DNA from 4 places in the Shewanella inventionis genome. Region 1 is predicted to be linked to each of the others. Evidence: predicted binding sites of a transcription regulator. Region 1 holds the regulator's gene; each other region holds the start of a gene.

Region 1 (2,210 bases):
TCACACCTTGAGTCATGTTGAGGGGCATTTCTGCTGCCCCTAACGGGAGTGCTAACAGCACTACCAATAAACAATACCACCTTTGCTTCACAAGACTTCTCCTCTGCTAATTGCAAACCGCAATTACAAAGAAGAGTCACACAGTAAGTCTCTGCTCTATGCAAACTCTTCGATTCCCAAAAAAGTTTGATGACTTCAAAGTACACTGGTGGTTGTAGACATTTAAGCCTATGCATTTATTGTTAGCTGAACACCACACCTGTACCTACGACTGAACTAATCAATTTATGTTGACGTGTTCCCATCGATGGCTATTGTGTCGGCCAATACACGTCATATTAAGGATAGACAATGTTTCATCCTTGTTAACAACATTACTTGTAGATCAAACTTTGATCAAGATCACTTTGTTCGCTAATCGTCTGAAAAAATGTAAAAAAAAGCCCTGAATTGAATGCAGGGCTTGGTGTTTATGGGTTCGTTGTTAATGAAATGCTGAAAAATTACTTGAAGCTGTTGTCATCGAAGGATTAACCATTTGGTGCTTTTCTTGTGAGTGAGTATTCACATCTTCGATTACAACTCCTAATGCTCGGGCACTTTTAGCAACGATTTCTAAACGGCGGCTGTCACGGGCATCTAATGAGCTGGTCCAGGTTATAACCGCACTTGACGTGCCACTGGTTAGCGCTTTTTCCATGGCCCATAAGGTTTCGACTTCATCTTTAGTGTGCACTAATAAAATACGGTCCATTCTTACGCCAGCGCTAGCAAGCATATGCTTATAGCCAATGTGTGGTGGACTAATGAGTACAATCCAGCGTCCTTGTTGGCTCAAGCTAGCTAATTGGCTGCACAACTGACCCAATTCAGACTCACCTTGAGTCACGGTTTGTAATGTTTGAATGGTTTGGCTGCCGTACATATCAGCTTCGGTTAAATCGACCCATAAGCCTGGGTGGCGTGGGGCTGTGCCCATTAGTTTATTCATAACCAATCTCCATTACGGATAACGCCAACTGCAAGCCCTTCAATGGTTAGGCTTTGGCAACTTAAGTCTACTTTAATTGGGTTATAGGCTTCGTTTTCAGCATGTAGATACACCACATTGCCTTTTTTCTCGAAACGTTTAACCGTAACATCGTCTTCAACGCGGGCCACAACAACCTGGCCATTTCGTGCTTGCTGCATTTTATGTACGGCCAGTAAATCACCTTCTAAAATGCCAATATCTTTCATACTGTCACCACGAACCCGTAATAAAAAATCAGCGGCAGGTTTAAACATGCTTGGGTCAACTTGATAATATTGCTCAACATGTTCTTGCGCTAAAATAGGCTCGCCTGCAGCCACTTGGCCAATAAGCGGTAAGCCAGATTCTTGTTCGTCTTCTTGGGGTAATCTGATCCCCCTAGAAGTGCCAGGCATGATCTCGATAAAGCCTTTTTTGGCTAATGCTTTTAAATGCTCTTCGGCAGCATTTGCACTTTTAAACCCAAGACGGTTGGCAATTTCAGCGCGAGTCGGTGGCATACCGGTTTCGGCGATATTGTTTTTAATTAGGTCTAAAATTTCTGCTTGGCGTGGCGTTAACGGTCTCATGATGATTCCTGTCTTTTTATACAGTGACTGTCATTATATACAGTGTTTTTGTTCGCGCAAGTATTAACCAACTGTTTTTTATTCTTTGCTAGCAGTTATGCTGTTATCCATATGTTTTGTAAGTGTTTTATTGGTTTTATTATTTGAGAACTGTCATTGGCGATAGTTCACAAAGTAAAGATAAAACAGCCAGATAGTGTAACAAGGGTGGTTTCTGGTATCCTATGCAGCAATATTACAGTGGCTTATATTGCGAAATTAACCATGTCAAAACCAAATTCAATATTTTTACGGACATTAAAATGGGTGCAAAAATGGATGGTGCATACCATTGTTGTGCCGCATGACCCATTTGATGATCTTAATTTAGACCCGACTAAGCCACTGGTTTATGTCATGAAAACAGAGTCAATTAGTGATGCTGCGGCTTTAAGCGAAATCACCGAAGGCTTTGGTATGCCTAGCCCATATGAGCCTTTAATCGTCGATGGATTAAAAGTACCGCGTATTGTTTGCCTTGAGGGACGTAAACCTCTTTTTGGCAAACGCGAAAGTGGCGAAAAGTTTATCAATTGTTTTATCAGCTTACTGGCACTTCATCGTCAGCG
Region 2 (2,210 bases), 1.3 Mb from region 1:
CGTGCTCAAAGCGCAAACGACTCTCAGGATTGGCAAATAACTGTGGCTGGGTGTCGCAATAATGCGCCACTTGTGTCAGTAAATTGGTTAAATCGGTGGTGTGATCAAGCATGGCTTGCACCGGGGCAATAATGTTATTGGTTTTAAGCTGGTTTTGCAGTTTTGAGCAAGTCTTTGATGCTTTTTCTAACCAGTCACAGGCGCCCCGTAATGTGGCCTGCGCGCTGGAGAAATCCCTTGCAACTATGGGTAAGTGATGAGCTTCGTCTATCACATAAAACATGTCTTCAGGTTCAGGCAAAATCACCCCGCCGCCTAATTCTAAGTCTGCAAAGAGCAAGTTGTGGTTGGCAATGAGTACATCCCACGTGTCAACGTCTTCACGCGCTTTATGAAATGGGCAATTGTGATGGGCTGATACTTGACGATGACAGCTGTGTTTGTCGCAACAAATTTGTTGCCATAAAAAGTCCGGAATAGGTTGTTGCAGGGTGTCAATTTCACCGTTCCAGCGTTTTTGATGAAAATCTTGATGCAGTTTTTGCAGTTCATTTATTTGGCTTTGATCGGGTTTGGTTTGCCACATGGCCATTTGTGAGCTGTCTTGTGTGCCTAGCATGGCTTCAAGTTTTGCTAAACACACATAGCGTTGGCGGCCTTTTACTAAGCCAAATTTAAAATCGATTCCAGACTGTTGTAAAAAGAACGGCAAATCTTTATGCAAGAGTTGTTCTTGCAGAGCAACTGTTGCCGTTGCTATACAAACTTTCTTTTTACTTGCAAGTGCTAAGGGGATGGTTCCTAAAATGTATGATAATGATTTACCAATCCCGGTGCCTGCTTCAACCACAATAATTCGACGGTCTTTGTCATACTCACCGGCCAGCGTTTTAGATATTTCAGCCACCATGTAGTTTTGTTCGCGACGAGATCGAAATTGCGGCATAGCACCGGCAATTTGTTTATAAATAGTGCGAATTTGACTTTTTATCGTATCCGGTAGCATAGAAGTATGATTTCTGTGTTGTCTGAATTATGCTGTACATAATAACAGTGAATTAGCCTGCTACTAAGTATTAATTAAATTGAATGATTTAACGACCCAATTAACACCGCCATACAGTGGCCATCAACCAAAGCCTAATTTTGTAAGCGTGAAGGGCACTGTATTGACTCGTCATGCCATCTACCGCTATGGGCAGCTGGTGCTGCAATATTATTTAAAAACGGCAAATGGTCCAATTTTAGCCGAGATACACCACAGCGAAATTATTTGTTTTTGCCGCCAACAAGATGTTTCAAGGTTGGCGCAAAGGCTCGATTATAAATTGAAATCGGAGGCCATTTCATTAGCAAGTTTTGCTCATGAACCTGTTTGTGCCTTGTATTTAAAAACAAATAATCAATTAAAAGGGCTTACTCGGGTCGCCAATGATTTAGGCATTACGCTGTTTGAAACCGATATAAAACCTGAGCAGCGTTATTTAATTGAGCGCTTTATTGCACTTGATATTGAATGTATTGGCGTTTACCAAAATACAAATGTTGATAATGTCTTGCCGTTAATGGTAATCGAACGGGCAAGAAAACCTGTTTATAAATCGACAGATGTTGATATGAAACTATCTGTAATTTCGCTAGATTTTGAATGCAGCTTTGAGGGTGAGCTTTATTCTGTGGCTTTATATGGTGAACAATATCAACGTGTGTTTATGGTTGGTGAGCCACAAAGTAACAGCCACGACTTTATTGTGTGGGTAAAAGATGAAGTTGATCTTATCCACCATCTTATCGCTTGGTTTGGGCAATATGATCCAGACATCATTATCGGCTGGGCGGTGGTCACCTTTGATTTAGCTTTGCTATATCGACGCTGCGTATTACATCAAATTCCGTTACTTATTGGCCGTGGTAGAACCGAGTTAAGCTGGAAAGTGAGCGATAAATATAGGCCTGAAACTTTATCATTGCCTGGACGAGTTGTATTAGATGGTATTGATTGGTTAAAGGCGGCATTTTATCAATTTGACAGTTTCTCTTTGGAGTCTGTTTCTAGGCAACTTCTTAACGAGGGTAAGGCAATTGACCATGTGGAAAATCGTGGCCAAGAAATTACAACATTGTTCCATACCGATAAAAATGCGTTAGCTTTTTATAACATCACAGACAGTCGTTTAGTGTGGGACATTTTTGAAAAAACTCAGTTGATT
Region 3 (2,210 bases), 1.7 Mb from region 1:
AAGAAAGGCAAAGTGCTCAGGGTCGAGTTCTAAGCGACTTAAATAACTTTCGATTTCACTGGCGCTTTCTTGCACTTGAATAAGCGCTTCATTTAGCATGCTGCTAATTGGAGTAAGTGATTCATCATAACTTTGAAGAGTTTCTGCTATGGTGACGACTTTGTTTAATAGTGATTCGATGTTGCCTTCATCGCTTTCAGTGAGCAAGTGTAATCCAGCCTGGCATCGCTCTATTAAATCTGTGCCATTGGCTAAACGCTTGTGCTCTTGTTCTATTTCGTCAAATTCTTCTATGCCTAGGTTAAACTCGTTAAGTTCTTCGACCTGATATTGCAGCAACTGTTGACGAGAGATACGTTCATGTTGCGCTTGCTCAAGTTGTTTAAGCTCATTTTCAACCTGCTTGCATCGCATGTAACTGGCGCTGACATTGTCTAACAATAATTTATGATTGGCATAGCTGTCGAGCAGGCTTAATTGATGCTCACTTTTCAGCATGGCGTGATGTGCATGTTGGCCATGAATCCCAATTAATAATTGCCCAATGGCTTTTAACTGTGTAACAGGTACGGGATTGCCATTGATATAAGCACGTGACCGGCCATCATTATTGATTGTGCGGCGCAAAATGCATTCGTCGTCAGCATCTAGGTCATTGTCTTCAAGCCAACGTTTAGCCAATGGAACATCATGTAAAGTGAAGCGAGCACTGACTTCGGTTTTACTTGCACCTGGCCTTACTGTATTGGCGTCACTGCGATTACCTAAACATAACCCCAGAGCATCGATTGCAATCGATTTACCTGCACCGGTTTCGCCGGTGATGCTTGTCATACCGGCTTTAAAGTCGAGTTCTAAAAAACGTACGATAGCAAAATTGTTAATGCTGAGTTGGCAAAGCATAATGAGTTCCTGTCAATAACACCACAAACCACTGTATTGATAAACAGTATATACTGATTTTTTATACAGTAAAGTGGTTGGCAGAAAATTATCGTTGCTGGTTTTTTACTCTTGATGTGTACATTACTTAAGCATAAGTTTTCAATAAAGATTCTATTATCGGTAAGGTGATAAACGTCATTAAGGTGCCATATAAAATTGCCTGTGCACTCACATTTGCGTGTACCTGGTAGCGGTCTGCTAGTAAGTAAACGCTTGCCGCGGTAGGCAGTGATGCCAATATTACTCCCATGATTAGCCATTGAGTTTCAACACCCAATGCGGTAAGTAAACCAAAGGCGATGAGTGGCTGAATAATAAGCTTGAGTAGATTAATGACATTAAGCTCGGTTATTAAACCTGCGGTAAATAGATTACTGCCTGTTTGTTGTCGTAATGCTTTGACCAAAACCATTCCAATAGCAAAAAGCGCGCAAGGGCTTGAGGTGTTGCCAACTTGATGCAACATAAGCGAAAAGCTATCTGGTAGGTTAATTTGACTGGCTGATAATGTGATACCTATGGCGCTGCCGAGCACTATTGGATTTTTTCCTAACGCATTTACCATTATCAATATTGCTGGCTGATTAGATTGTTTGCTTCTACTGGCCAGCTCAATTGACACTAAGGCAAAGGCGAACATAATCACAGATAATAAACTGGCAATGGCTGCGGCAACTAAGGCCATTTTGTTGCCTGGAAAAAGCAAGCTCATTAGCGGAATACCAATAAATGCCGTATTGCCAAAGGTGGAATTTAGTGCGCGCATTGCCGCGATTGCTTGCTGCTTGGGAGCTTGCCATAAAGACAGGCAAATCACTAAGGCGTAGGTAATTATCATGGCTAAGCTAAACCCGGCAATAAACCCCCATTGGGCAATATCTTCTATCCGGGTTTCTGCCAAAACGATGAGTAAAATGGCAGGAAAAGCCACGTAATAGACAAATTGATTGAGGACCACATCTGTATCTGCTGGCAGTACTCTCAATTTTTGAACGATGCTGCCAAGCAGCATAATGGCGCAAACAGCGATTAGCGGGGTAAGAATACTCGACATCCCTCGCAATTCCTTAGCAAAATGATAATGTTATCACTTTACTGCTTTTAATAGTGCCGATGCAATTAGACTTAGGCTGAAGTTAACACTTTATAAACGGATAAGTGGCTTGGCAGTATAGTTTGGTCGGGGGATAAAATAGTTTATTGCATTATTTAGTGATCTTGGGCGGCGGTAAAACGCCCAATTCAGTAAAAAAGTGCACTTGGCG
Region 4 (2,210 bases), 1.6 Mb from region 1:
CGGTAATCAGATCGGGGATTGGCTTGCCGGGATCTTCATACAAGCTGATCACATCAACAATCGACACAATTCGCTGAGCAGAGGGGCTGTAAAGCACCTTAACCATACCAAGCTCAATAATGGACTCATCATCGGCAGACAGTCCGGTTGTCTCTGTATCGAGCAGCACCATTGGCTGTTCATCACCGACCATAGGAGAAAGTTCAAGTGGCCAGGACTGCGGCTCACGCGTTAATGGAATACGCTCCAGCAATCTAAAATCTTCTGGTCTTTCTGGGATATCCGCGAGGCGCTCTAGCGGAAATGGCGCAGGGGCTCTTGTCATTGATGGTTCCTCTTCAATTCTATTGTTCGCTTTAGGTGATTTCACTGTGCCACAGGTTTTTCTAAATGCACCTTGGATACCTAAGCGTTTTTTTAATCTTTCTACTGGGTGAACCCATGTATGAAGGCTTTGGCTAAGCCTTTCAGAAAGCCTTAGCTAAACCCTTTAGGTAACCCTTACCGATACCCTTTACGTATGGCTTAGCCAACCCCTTTTCAAACGGTTGCAAAAGGCTTGAACTGAGTTCGACTGAGCATTTTAATGGTGCTCCTAACTTCGCTTTAAGCCAGTAAATTCAATACAAAGCAGAATTTTACTAACTGTTTTTAAACCCTTTGCAAAGGGTTCAACAAGCCTTGTCTGACGGTTACTTGACCCATGCGTTAACCAGTAGCAGTAACAGGATCAGTAACAGAAACAAGAGCAGTAGGCAGAAGCAGTATTGTCCAAGCCTTGCAGGCTTTGACGAGGGCGAGCGATCACCCACATCAAGCTTTTCAACACAAAAAATAAATCACCGACAACACAGCGTCTTACTCGAACAACTACAGTTTTACCTACAATTTTACTTGTAGAAATCAGCATAGCATTAGATACTGTATAAACAAACAGTATCAATTGTGATTTTTCGAGGTTCGTCATGAGTGTCTCGCTGATAGGCCGTAGCGGCGCACTTGCCTTCATCAAAGCCAAGCGCCTTCGTATTCCATTGTTTATGGAACGTGTTTCTGCTGGTTTTCCCTCACCAGCGCAGGATTATGTTGAGCAAACGCTCGACCTCAACGAGCTGTGCATTAAGCGACCGGCTGCAACGTTCTTTGTGCGTGTTGAAGGTGATTCAATGATTGATGCCGGGATTCATCCAGATGATATTTTGGTGGTTGATCGCTCTGTCCAAGCAGAACACGGTGACATTGTCATCGCTGGTATCCATGGTGAACTCACGGTAAAGGAGCTTCAACTAAGGCCGTGCGTCATGCTGCTCCCAAGAAACCAGGTGTATGAGCCCATTCATATTCCTGAAGGGACAGAGTTAGAGATATTTGGTGTGGTCACCAATGTGGTGCGAAACATGCGACGCAAGTCGTGACTGTCCCATGCCTGTATTTGCCTTGGTGGACTGCAACAACTTTTACGCCAGTTGTGAGAAGCTGTTTCGTCCAGATTTAAAAAATACGCCGGTTGTGGTGCTGTCCAACAATGACGGCTGCGTGGTTGCACGGTCGCGTGAAGCTAAGTTACTCGGTATTAAAATGGGCGTACCCGTCTTTCAGATCAAATCTGAAATGCAGCGCCATGGCATTTTGGCATTCTCGTCTAACTATGCGCTGTATGCGGATTTAAGCAGTCGAGTGATGCGCACTTTGGAAGAGATGGCACCACGAGTAGAGGTTTACTCCATTGACGAAGCGTTTTTGGACTTAACCGGTATTGAGTCTGCCATATCCCTTTTCGAGTTCGGACAACAAGTGCGAGAGCGCATAGGCCACTGGATTGGGATCACCGTCAGTGTAGGCATTGCACCGACTAAAACACTCGCCAAGCTGGCTAACCATGCCGCCAAAAAATATCCGGCCACTCAGGGGGTTGTAGACCTGACCAATCCAGATCGGCAACGTCGATTGCTCGCATTAGTCCCTGTTGATGATGTTTGGGGCGTTGGTAGACGGCTTTCTAAGCGTTTAAATGCGTTGGGTATCACCACAGCCTTAGATCTCGCCAATGCCTCTCCTAGAGCCATCAGAGACCAGTTCTCGGTGGTTTTAGAGAGAACCGTCAGAGAGCTCAATGGTGAGTCGTGCATTGAACTTGAAGAGTTCCCGCCAACCAAGAAGCAAATCGTCTGTAGCCGTTCATTTGGCGCAAAAGTAACGCAATTTGAATT

Evidence for each region. The regulator LexA, encoded in region 1, represses DNA repair genes until DNA is damaged. The targets are predictions, from matches to a motif close to TACTGTATNNNNATACAGTA.
Region 2: the regulator LexA is predicted to act here: its motif matches at 1,037-1,056, upstream of dinG (ATP-dependent DNA helicase DinG).
Region 3: the regulator LexA is predicted to act here: its motif matches at 933-952, upstream of recN (DNA repair protein RecN).
Region 4: the regulator LexA is predicted to act here: its motif matches at 920-939, upstream of umuD (translesion error-prone DNA polymerase V autoproteolytic subunit).

Annotation. Positions count from the first base shown of each region.
Region 1 is NZ_CP082926.1:118,662-120,871, reverse strand. It holds gene coxB (cytochrome c oxidase subunit II) at 1-91, opposite strand, end outside; gene K8B83_RS00585 (cell division inhibitor SulA) at 485-991, opposite strand; gene lexA (transcriptional repressor LexA) at 988-1,602, opposite strand; gene plsB (glycerol-3-phosphate 1-O-acyltransferase PlsB) at 1,867-2,210, shown strand, end outside.
Region 2 is NZ_CP082926.1:3,644,754-3,646,963, reverse strand. It holds gene dinG (ATP-dependent DNA helicase DinG) at 1-1,006, opposite strand, end outside; gene K8B83_RS16255 (DNA polymerase II) at 1,155-2,210, shown strand, end outside.
Region 3 is NZ_CP082926.1:1,845,826-1,848,035, forward strand. It holds gene recN (DNA repair protein RecN) at 1-903, opposite strand, end outside; gene K8B83_RS08355 (AEC family transporter) at 1,031-1,999, opposite strand; gene K8B83_RS08360 (DUF3319 domain-containing protein) at 2,151-2,210, opposite strand, start outside.
Region 4 is NZ_CP082926.1:1,697,959-1,700,168, reverse strand. It holds gene K8B83_RS07715 (3'-5' exonuclease) at 1-325, opposite strand, end outside; gene umuD (translesion error-prone DNA polymerase V autoproteolytic subunit) at 966-1,415, shown strand; gene umuC (translesion error-prone DNA polymerase V subunit UmuC) at 1,423-2,210, shown strand, end outside.